One region of the Streptomyces sp. NPDC127117 genome, then DNA from elsewhere that is predicted to be linked to it. Evidence: riboswitches for the same ligand, from Rfam matches in the RefSeq annotation. Region 1 holds a riboswitch; each other region holds the start of a gene.
The links. Region 1 has a riboswitch for cobalamin ahead of ACFVH0_RS04650 (prenyltransferase/squalene oxidase repeat-containing protein). Riboswitches for the same ligand answer to the same signal wherever they lie in the genome.
Positions count from the first base shown of each region.

Region 1 (2,182 bases):
GGCCAGGATCAGCTGGGCGTAGGCGGCGGGGCCGTTCTGTCCGGCCCACTCCGTGGAGTTCTTCTTCAGCCAGTCGACGGCTGAGGCCGCCTTGTCCTGGTGGCCGGACGCGGAGAGCGCGACGACCGCGTCCGCGGTGTTGCCGAAGTCGGGCTGCGGGGTGGTGTCGGTGGCACCGGGCATCGGCGCCAGGTTCAGGTGACCGGTGCCGGCGAGGGCGCCGGTGAGGTAGTGGGCGCCGTTCTGGGCGGCCTGCTCGGGAGTGAGTCCGGAACCGGGCCGGCAGGTGGGCGCCTTGCCCGCGGCGTTGTTCCCGACGGCCAGGGCCTTGCCCATCGTGCCGAGCACGGCGGCCGCGGTGGCGTCCGCGTTCGCGGCGAGCCCGCCCTTCTTGTCGGGCTGGTAGGCGAAGGCGCCGCCGTCCTTGCCGCCGCATGGGATGGCGAGGGCGAGCAGCGGGTCGTAGGGGGTCTTGCCGCCGGGGGTCGTGATGTCGGCGAGCCGCTGCCCCTGACGGGCGAGGGCGCCGATCACCAGGGAGGTGGAGTTGGCGTCACTGGGCGCGCCCGCGGTGTAGCCCCAGCCGCCGTCCTCGTTCTGTACGGACTTCAGCCAGCGCACCGAGTTGTTCACGGTCTCGCGGTGCCCGCCGACCTCGACCAGCGCCTGGGCGGCGGCCGCGGTGGCATTGGTGTCCCGCACCGTCTTGGCGTCGCACGGCTTGGCGGCATCGGGCCGGTACGCGGCGTAGGAGCCGTCGGCGCACTGCTGGCCGATCAGCCAGTCCACCGACTTCGCGGCCGGGGTGACCCCTTCGAGCCGTTGGGCGAGGAAGGCCAGTGACTGCCGCCACACACCGTCGTAGGTGGGGTCCTTCGTGCCGTACAGCCCGGACGGCAGCGCGACGGACGGCGAGGGCGACGGGGACGGCGCTGCCACCGCGACCGGCGCAGCGGCCGCGCAGAGCACGGCGGCGGTGGCGGCGAGCGTTGCTGCGCTGCGACGTACGGTCATGGCGGGCGGGGCCTCTCCTGCGGGGTGAACCGGGCACAGGCACGCTCAGGCACCAGGCTCCGGCTCCGTATACCTCGACGGTGCCGACCACCGGGGGATCCGGTGGTGCGAGCCGGTCACGACCGCGGACAGGGCATTCCGACTCACCGCCTGCGAAGACGGTTCACGGCTGCGTGGTCAGTGCCGGATTCGCACCGGCTTCCCCCTGAACGGGCATGATGACGACCCGCACACTCTACCGGGCGGCGCCGGCCGAGTTCCGGGCCGGGAGAAGCGCCCCCGGTCACACCGGGAGGTACGCGCCACCACTCACGTACGCGCCACCACACACCCCGCCACCACACACCCCGCCACCACGCACACCGCGACATACGGCACGCACACCGCGACGCATGCCACTCGTCACTGACACCGCGACGTAGATCACCTGCCACCTCACACCGCGACGTAGGTCACCTGTCACTGACACCGCGACGTATGCCACTCGTCACTGACACCGCGACGTACGTCACCTGCCACTCACACCGCGACGTACGTCACCGGCTCGCTCCCCGGCACCGCCTCCGCGCGCCCGAGCTTCACCAGCCGCCGCAGATGCGCCTCCGCCTCCGAGACGGCTATGTTCCGGGAGCCGTGCGGGATCTGCTCCCACGGCCGGTTCCACTCCATCCGCTCGGCCAGCTCCCACGGCGTCAGTGGCTCCGCCAGCAGCCCGAGCAGCCCGGTCAGCCGCTCCTCGTGGTGCCCGAGAAGCTCCCGTACGCGCCCCGCCGCATCGGTGAAGGCGTACTGATGGGCGGGCAGCACCTCGGCGGCCCCGAGCCTGCCGATCCGCTCCAGCGAGTCGAGGTAGTCGCCGAGGGGGTCGGTGACCGTGGCGTCGTCCGGGTCCTCGTACAGCCCGATGTGCGGGCTGATCCCCGGCAGCAGATGGTCCCCCGAGAAGAGCCGTCCCCGCCCCGGCAGATTGCCCGGGTGCTCCTCCTCCAGGTGCAGGCAGACATGCCCGGGCGTATGCCCCGGCGTCCAGATCGCCCGCAGCCTGCGCCCCGCCAGGTCGAGCAGCTCACCGGGCACGATCTCCCGGTCCGGAAGCGCGGCCCGCAGCCCCGGCAGCGTCCGCATCCTGCCCCCGCCGGCCGCGGCGGCCCGCAACGGCGCGAGGTGC
Region 1 is NZ_JBHXTM010000003.1:251,324-253,505, forward strand. It holds gene ACFVH0_RS04650 (prenyltransferase/squalene oxidase repeat-containing protein) at 1-1,014, opposite strand, end outside; cobalamin riboswitch at 1,124-1,259, opposite strand; gene ACFVH0_RS04655 (MBL fold metallo-hydrolase) at 1,534-2,182, opposite strand, start outside.

Region 2 (2,182 bases), on a different contig from region 1:
CCACACGATCGTCGGGAACGCACCGGAGCGTTCACCGCCCAGGACCGTCCTCAATACCTCGCCCGGCGGAATCCGTACCGGGCCGAGCACCAGACCGGCCACCGCCGCCGCGAGCAGCAGCACCGTGAGGGCGCCGATCACGACGGGGGTCGAGCGGAGGACGGACTCCGGGCCGGTGCGGGCGGACCCCGCGCTCACGGAGTGCCGGGGTGCAGCTGCCCGGCCAGGTCCTGTACGGCGTCGGCGACCCGGACACCGAGCACGGCCGAGGACAGCGGGAGTACCGCGAACTTCTCGTTCTTGATCGCCGGCACGTCCGCGAGTGCCGGGTCGTTCAGCAGCCGCTTCTTCTTGGCCTCGACCGTGGTGCCTCCGTAGTCGTAGATCACGACCACCTCGGGCTTGCGCTTGATGACCTGTTCCCAGGACACGTCGCCGAAGGTGGCGTCGAGGTCCGCGAAGACGTTCCGGCCCCCGGCGAGCCGGACGATCTCGTTGCCGACGCCCTTGCCGCCCGCCGTGAACGCGGAGCTTTCCCCGGAGTCGTACACGAACACCGAGGGATGTGCGGAGCCCTTGAGCGCCGTCTCGACCTTCGTGATCTTCTGTCGTTCCTCGGCGATCAGCTTCTTGCCGCGCTCCGGTACGCCGAAGACCCTGGCGACTTGGGTGATCTCGGTGGCGAGCTGATCGATGCCGACCTTGCCCTTGGTGCAGTTCTCGATGTTCAGCCGGGTGTTGATGCCGTCCTTCTGGAGCCCCGCCCGGTCCTGGCCCTTGGCCTTGTCGAAGGCGCTGCTGTACCCGCCGTAGACGAAGTCGGGGTTGGCGCCGAGAAGCACCTCCTTGGAGGGGTACTCCTTCGCGAGCACCTTGGTCTTTTCGTACGCGGACCGGTACTCCGGCAGGATGCTGTCGTCCAGGTAGGCGGTCCCGGCAAGCCGGTCCTGGAGCCCGAGGGCCAGCATGATCTCGGTGACGTGCTGGTTCATGGTGACGACCCGCTCCGGCGGGGCGTCGAAGGTCGTCCTCGTACCGCAGTTGGTGACGGTGTAGGGGAAACCGTCGGCGGCCGGTGCGGCCTCTGCCCTGCCCTCGCCGTCGGTTCCGCAGCCGGTGAGCGGCAGCAGAAGCAGTGGTATGAGCGCGAGGGGTACACGGCGTATCGGGGGCATGGCCGAGCCTTTCCGGGGGATGTCCTCGTCCCCTGGGTCGTACGAGAAGGCGGCGCGGCCAGTATCTGGCTTCCGGGCTGTCGCAGCCCGGTCACAGTGGCGGGACCGTACCGGATTCACACCGGTTTCCTGACGCGCGTCGCCTGAGTTTTCGGAACTCATTCTGTCAGACCGCTTATTCCGGCAGGCCATGCCCCGTGCGCTGCCGGCCTTCGGCGGCCCCGGACGCCGATGTCCGCGACGACGACCCGCGCCGCGGACGGGGTGCTGCCCGGACCCGCAGGCTCGCCCGTTGTTCCCGCGGCCGAAGTGAAGCCGCGGGTGTGGGTCAGCTTTCGACTTCGGTTTTGTCGCCGCCCCAGAGGGTGTGGAAGGTGCCGTCGCGGTCGGTGCGGTGGTAGGTGTGTGCGCCGAAGTAGTCGCGCTGGCCTTGGGTGAGGGCGGCGGGGAGGCGCTCGGCGCGCAGGGAGTCGTAGTAGGCGAGGGTGGCGGCGAAGGCGGGGGTGGGGACGCCCTGGGCAGTGGCGGTGGCGATCACGGTGCGCCAGTCGTTCTGCGCGGCGGCGATCTCTTCGGCGAAGCTCTTGTCGGAGAGGAGGCTCGGCATCCGGGGCTGAGCCTCGTAGGCGCTGGTGATCCTGTCGAGGAACGCGGCCCGGATGATGCATCCGCCGCGCCAGATCGCGGCGACCTTCCCGAGGTCGATGTCCCAGTCGTATTGCTCGCTGCCGGCCGCGATCTCGTGGAAGCCCTGGGTATAGGCGACGATCTTCGAGGCATACAGTGCCTGCTCGACCTGGTCGGCGAATGCCGCCGCCTCGTCCTCACCGAGCTTGCGGGCGGTCGGTCCGGCGAGGTGGCGTGAGGCATCACGGAGGGCGGCGTGCCCGGAGACGGAGCGGGCGAAGACGGCCTCGGCGATGCCGGAGACAGGAACGCCCAGGTCGAGGGCGACCTGCACGGTCCAACGGCCGGTGCCCTTCTGTTCCGCCTGGTCGAGCACAACA
Region 2 is NZ_JBHXTM010000030.1:28,408-30,589, forward strand. It holds gene ACFVH0_RS25015 (FecCD family ABC transporter permease) at 1-198, opposite strand, end outside; gene ACFVH0_RS25020 (ABC transporter substrate-binding protein) at 195-1,175, opposite strand; cobalamin riboswitch at 1,214-1,337, opposite strand; gene gndA (NADP-dependent phosphogluconate dehydrogenase) at 1,504-2,182, opposite strand, start outside.
Region 2: it holds a riboswitch for cobalamin, as region 1 does, so the genes downstream of both, ACFVH0_RS25020 (ABC transporter substrate-binding protein) here and ACFVH0_RS04650 (prenyltransferase/squalene oxidase repeat-containing protein) in region 1, are expected to answer to the same signal.

Region 3 (2,182 bases), on a different contig from region 1:
CTCCCCGTTGAGCACCGGGCGGTGCTCGATCCGGCCGCCGTACGCGAGGGTTCCGCCGAGCCGTACGCCGAGTGCGCCCGCGAACGACGCCTCCACCGGGCCCGCGTTGGGGCTCGGGTGCTTGGCGGCATCGGCCCGCCAGGCGTGGACCGCTCCCCGCGGCCGCCCCCCGGCGGCGACGGCCAGCAGGGCCGTGAGCCGGGCGCCGGGCCAGCCGGCGAGGTCGTCGAGGCGGGCCGAGGCCCAGCCGTAGCGCAGATGCCGGGGCGAGCGGTGCCCGACCATGGCGTCCAGGGTGTTGGCGGCCCGGAATCCGGCCAGCCCGGGAACCCCGGCCAGCGCACCCCACACCAGCGCGCCGACCACGGCGTCCGAGGTGTTCTCCGCCACGGACTCCACCACGGCGCGGGCGATCTGCGGCCCGTCCAGGGAGTGCGGGTCGCGGCCGCACAGATGCGGCAGCCGCTCGCGGGCCAGGTCGATGTCACCGGCGGCCAGGGCGCCGCCGATGGCCCGCGCCTCACGCCCCAGGGACGTGCCGCCGACGACGGACCAGGTGGCGGCGGCGGTCAGTGCCACGGAGGCGGCGGGGCTGCGACGCACGGCACGGCCGATCAGCGCGGCACCGCCCGCGGCGCCTCCGGCGCAGACCAGGGTGTGCAGCGCGCCCCAGCCGCGGTGATCGCGCCACAGCCGGCGCTCGACGCCCGCCGCGGCCCGCCCGAAGGCGGCGACCGGGTGCCCCCTGCGGGGGTCACCGAGCAGCAGATCGCCGATCAGACCGGCCGTGGCGCCGTACGCGAAGATGCGGTCGGCTCGCACGGTTCAGCCGGCCGTCGCGCCTCGGCGGACCTTCGTACAGGCGGCTCTCGTCGAGAGCGCCGAAACAGCGGACGCACGGCAGCCAGGCATGGCGATATGTCCTCACTCAGGGTCCGCGCCCTGGTTCGACGTGACCGGCGACGAGAGTCTCCTGGCTTCCGGATCCGCGGTTCCCCCGGCCTTCCAGCCCGCTCGCGCGAGCCGTGACTTCCGGTGTTGGGGGACCGCTCCCCGGTGACAGTGGCGGGACCGCGCCGGATTCGCACCGGCTTCCTCTGCTGTCGCCGTAATTGGCTCCGGCAGTCCACCACGCCCCGCGAACGCCCGTCAACCTGCCGTTGACCTGCGACGGCGCAGTGTGCTGATACCCACATCGGGCCGGACACCTGTGGTGTCCGGCCCGACGGAGGAGCGTGCGCGGGAGCGGCTCGGACCGCCCCCTGATTGTGGGTCGCTGATTGTGGGTCGCTCTCAGGCGACGATCAGATAGATCCCGTACGCGACGGCCGCCGCGCACAGCCCGAAGCAGACGTACGCGCCGGCGCGGGCCAGCAGCAGCGAGCCGCCGGAGCCGCCCTGCGCCGCCGGTTCCGGCTGCTTGGAGAGGCCGACGATGCCCAGGGTGAAGAGGCCCACCAGCGCGACGGTGACAACGAGGGAGACGCCGAATACGGAGCCGAGGGCTGCCCAGTCGATGTTCATGCTGATTCCTTAGACGGCCGGCCTGTCGGCCGGCTCAGACGGTGGCGGGTCGCGCCGGGTCCTGGGTGGTTCCGGCCGGGGCCGGAATGGTGGTCGTGAGGTTCTGGGCCGGCGCCGCGGCCATGGTGGGCGGCGGGCTGACGGCGGCGATGGCCGCGGTGACGACGCCCGCGGGCTCGACCCCGCCGTCCTGGGGCGCGACATCGTCGTGGCCGACCGGCTTGCGGCGCGACACCAGCCAGATCGCACCGGAGCCCGCGACCAGCAGCGCCGCGACGACGACGACACCCCAGGTGCCCTGCTTGGTGAGGAGCTCCGCGCCCGCGCCGACCAGTCCGGCGGCCGGCAGGGTCAGACCCCAGGCGACGAACATCCGGGTGGCGGTGGACCAGCGGACCACACCGCCCTGCCGGCCGAGGCCCGCGCCCATCACGGCGCCGGAGCAGGACTGGGTGGTGGAGAGGGAGAAGCCGAGGTGCGAGGAGGCCAGGATGACCGTCGCGGCGCTGGTCTGGGCGGCGAAGCCCTGCGGCGGCTTGAGGTCGGTGAGGCCGCTGCCCATGGTGCGGATGATGCGCCAGCCGCCCAGGTAGGTGCCGAGCGCGATGGCCGTACCGGCGGCGACGATGACCCAGACCGGCGGGTTGGCGCCCGGGTG
Region 3 is NZ_JBHXTM010000026.1:61,685-63,866, forward strand. It holds gene ACFVH0_RS23010 (cobalamin biosynthesis protein) at 1-822, opposite strand, end outside; cobalamin riboswitch at 967-1,099, opposite strand; gene ACFVH0_RS23015 (hypothetical protein) at 1,294-1,524, opposite strand; gene ACFVH0_RS23020 (anion permease) at 1,559-2,182, opposite strand, start outside.
Region 3: it holds a riboswitch for cobalamin, as region 1 does, so the genes downstream of both, ACFVH0_RS23010 (cobalamin biosynthesis protein) here and ACFVH0_RS04650 (prenyltransferase/squalene oxidase repeat-containing protein) in region 1, are expected to answer to the same signal.

Region 4 (2,182 bases), on a different contig from region 1:
TCGTGGGCAGCAGCGGCAGCCCGAGATGGGCACGCTGGGCCACGGCCCGCTCGGTGTACGGCTGGGAGCGGTGGGCGTCTGCGTCCGTCACGGCCTCGGTGCGGGCCCGCACGGCAGGATGGCGGGTGATCGGCGAGCCCGCACGGGAGGCCAGGTCGGCGCGGTTGGCGGCGAGTTCGGCGGTGATGGCGTCGGTGCCCTGGGCGAGGCCCTTGGCGAGGGTGACGATCTCGGCGGTCTTCTGCTTGGCGAAGGCCAGCCAGCGCCGGATCTGCGGCGCGACATCCCGCTCGGCGGACGCGTCCAGAGGGACGTGGAGCAGGGAACAGGAGGCTGCCACGTCGACCCGGTCGGCGAGCCCGAGCAGGGTGCCGAGGGTGGACAGGGACTTCGACAGGTCGTTGATCCAGATGTTGCGGCCGTTGACGACTCCGGCGACCAGCCGCTTGCCGGGGAGTCCGCCGACGGTGGCCAGCGCGTCCAGGTTGGCGGCCGCGGCCTCGGTGAAGTCCAGGGCGAGGCCGTCGACCGGGGCCTTGGCGAGCACCGGCAGGGCGTCGCCGAGACGGTCGAAGTAGGAGGCGACCAGCAGCTTGGGCCGGTCGGTGAGGCCGCCGAGGTCGCGGTAGGCGCGGGTGGTGGCGTTCAGTTCGGCCGGGGTTCGGTCCTGCACCAGAGCGGGCTCGTCGAGCTGTACCCATTCGGCGCCGGCCGCGCGCAGATCGGCGAGCACCTCGGCGTACACCGGGAGCAGCCGGTCCAGGAGGGTGAGCGGGTCGAAGTCCGCGGGCACGCCGGGAGCGGGCTTGGCGAGCAGGAGGTAGGTGACGGGGCCGACCAGGACCGGCCGGGCGGTGAGACCGAGTGCGAGCGCCTCCTCAAGTTCGGCGACCTGCTTGGCGGAGTTCGCGGTGAACACCGTTTCCGGGCCCAACTCCGGCACCAGATAGTGATAGTTGGTGTCGAACCACTTGGTCATCTCCAGGGGTGCCACCTCCTGGGTGCCGCGCGCCATGGCGAAGTAGCCGTCGAGCGCGTCGGCCTCGACGGCTGCGCGGTGCCGCTCGGGGATCGCGCCCACCAGGACAGTGGTGTCGAGGACATGGTCGTAGTACGAGAAGTCGCCGGTGGGCACCTCGTCGACGCCCGCGTCGGCGAGCTGCCGCCAGTTGCTCCGACGGAGGTCGGCGGCGGTGTCCCGGAGGGCATCGGCGGTGACGCGGCCCTTCCAGTAGCCCTCGATCGCCTTCTTCAGTTCCCGGTTCTGGCCCTGGCGGGGGTAGCCGTACACGGTGGCCCGTGCTGCCGCGGCTGCGGACTTGCTGGTCACGGAGATCTCCTTCGCGAGATGAATCCCTGGGCCCCGGAGACGGGACGAGAGCGCGAAGGAATGGCCAACCAGAGGTGATGATCCCGCGCGGCAAAGGCGCGGTCGTCCCGTCTGGTATGTACGCCGACCCGCCCTCGAGGTCACCGGGGTGTCCGCGCGCGGAGTGGTCCGCACACGGGCAGTTGGCAGGTCTTCGGACTCGCGGGCACGCCCTCTTCTCGGAGGACACCTAATGGCCGTCGCTTCCCAGGTCCGGTACCTCGGACCCAGTGCGTATGACGGCGGTCGTTCCCGCTCACCGCTGCGGGGCAGTCCCGGATTCCCACCGGGTTCCCTCTTACGACTCCCTGCCTGGCTGACAGGGCGAACCAGCTGCTCCGTCAGACTACGGGCCGTCACTCAGTGGGGACGAGAACCGTCCAGGATTCGGAAAGTGACAAAGGACACTCGGGAAGCACCCGGGCATCTCGGCGATGGCCGCGTCCGCCATCAGCCGTCCAGCGCCACCGCGCCCTGCCCGCGCAGCCGGGCGGCGAACCAGCGCAGCGCGACGGAGACGTTGGTGCGCACACCCCCGGGGGTCGGCGGCCCGCTGATCCGGCGCACCGACAACAGGTCGGCCGGGGTCACCTCCACATCGTCCCGGCGGCGGTCCACTCGGTGGGGCCGGTCGCCGAGGACGCCGTCGAAGACCTCCCGGCACGTTCGACCCTGCGCCGTGGTCGCGCGGTTCGTAGTCCAGATCGCCGAAATGCCCGATGGGCAGCGCTTCCCATGGACCGCGAGAGCCGTGGGCTGCCTGCGGAGGGAAGCCGGCTCGCTCAGGGGGGCCGGATACCGCTGTCTCACCCG
Region 4 is NZ_JBHXTM010000030.1:22,906-25,087, forward strand. It holds gene metE (5-methyltetrahydropteroyltriglutamate--homocysteine S-methyltransferase) at 1-1,330, opposite strand, end outside; cobalamin riboswitch at 1,497-1,718, opposite strand; partial or broken gene ACFVH0_RS24995 (malate synthase A) at 1,794-2,032, opposite strand.
Region 4: it holds a riboswitch for cobalamin, as region 1 does, so the genes downstream of both, metE (5-methyltetrahydropteroyltriglutamate--homocysteine S-methyltransferase) here and ACFVH0_RS04650 (prenyltransferase/squalene oxidase repeat-containing protein) in region 1, are expected to answer to the same signal.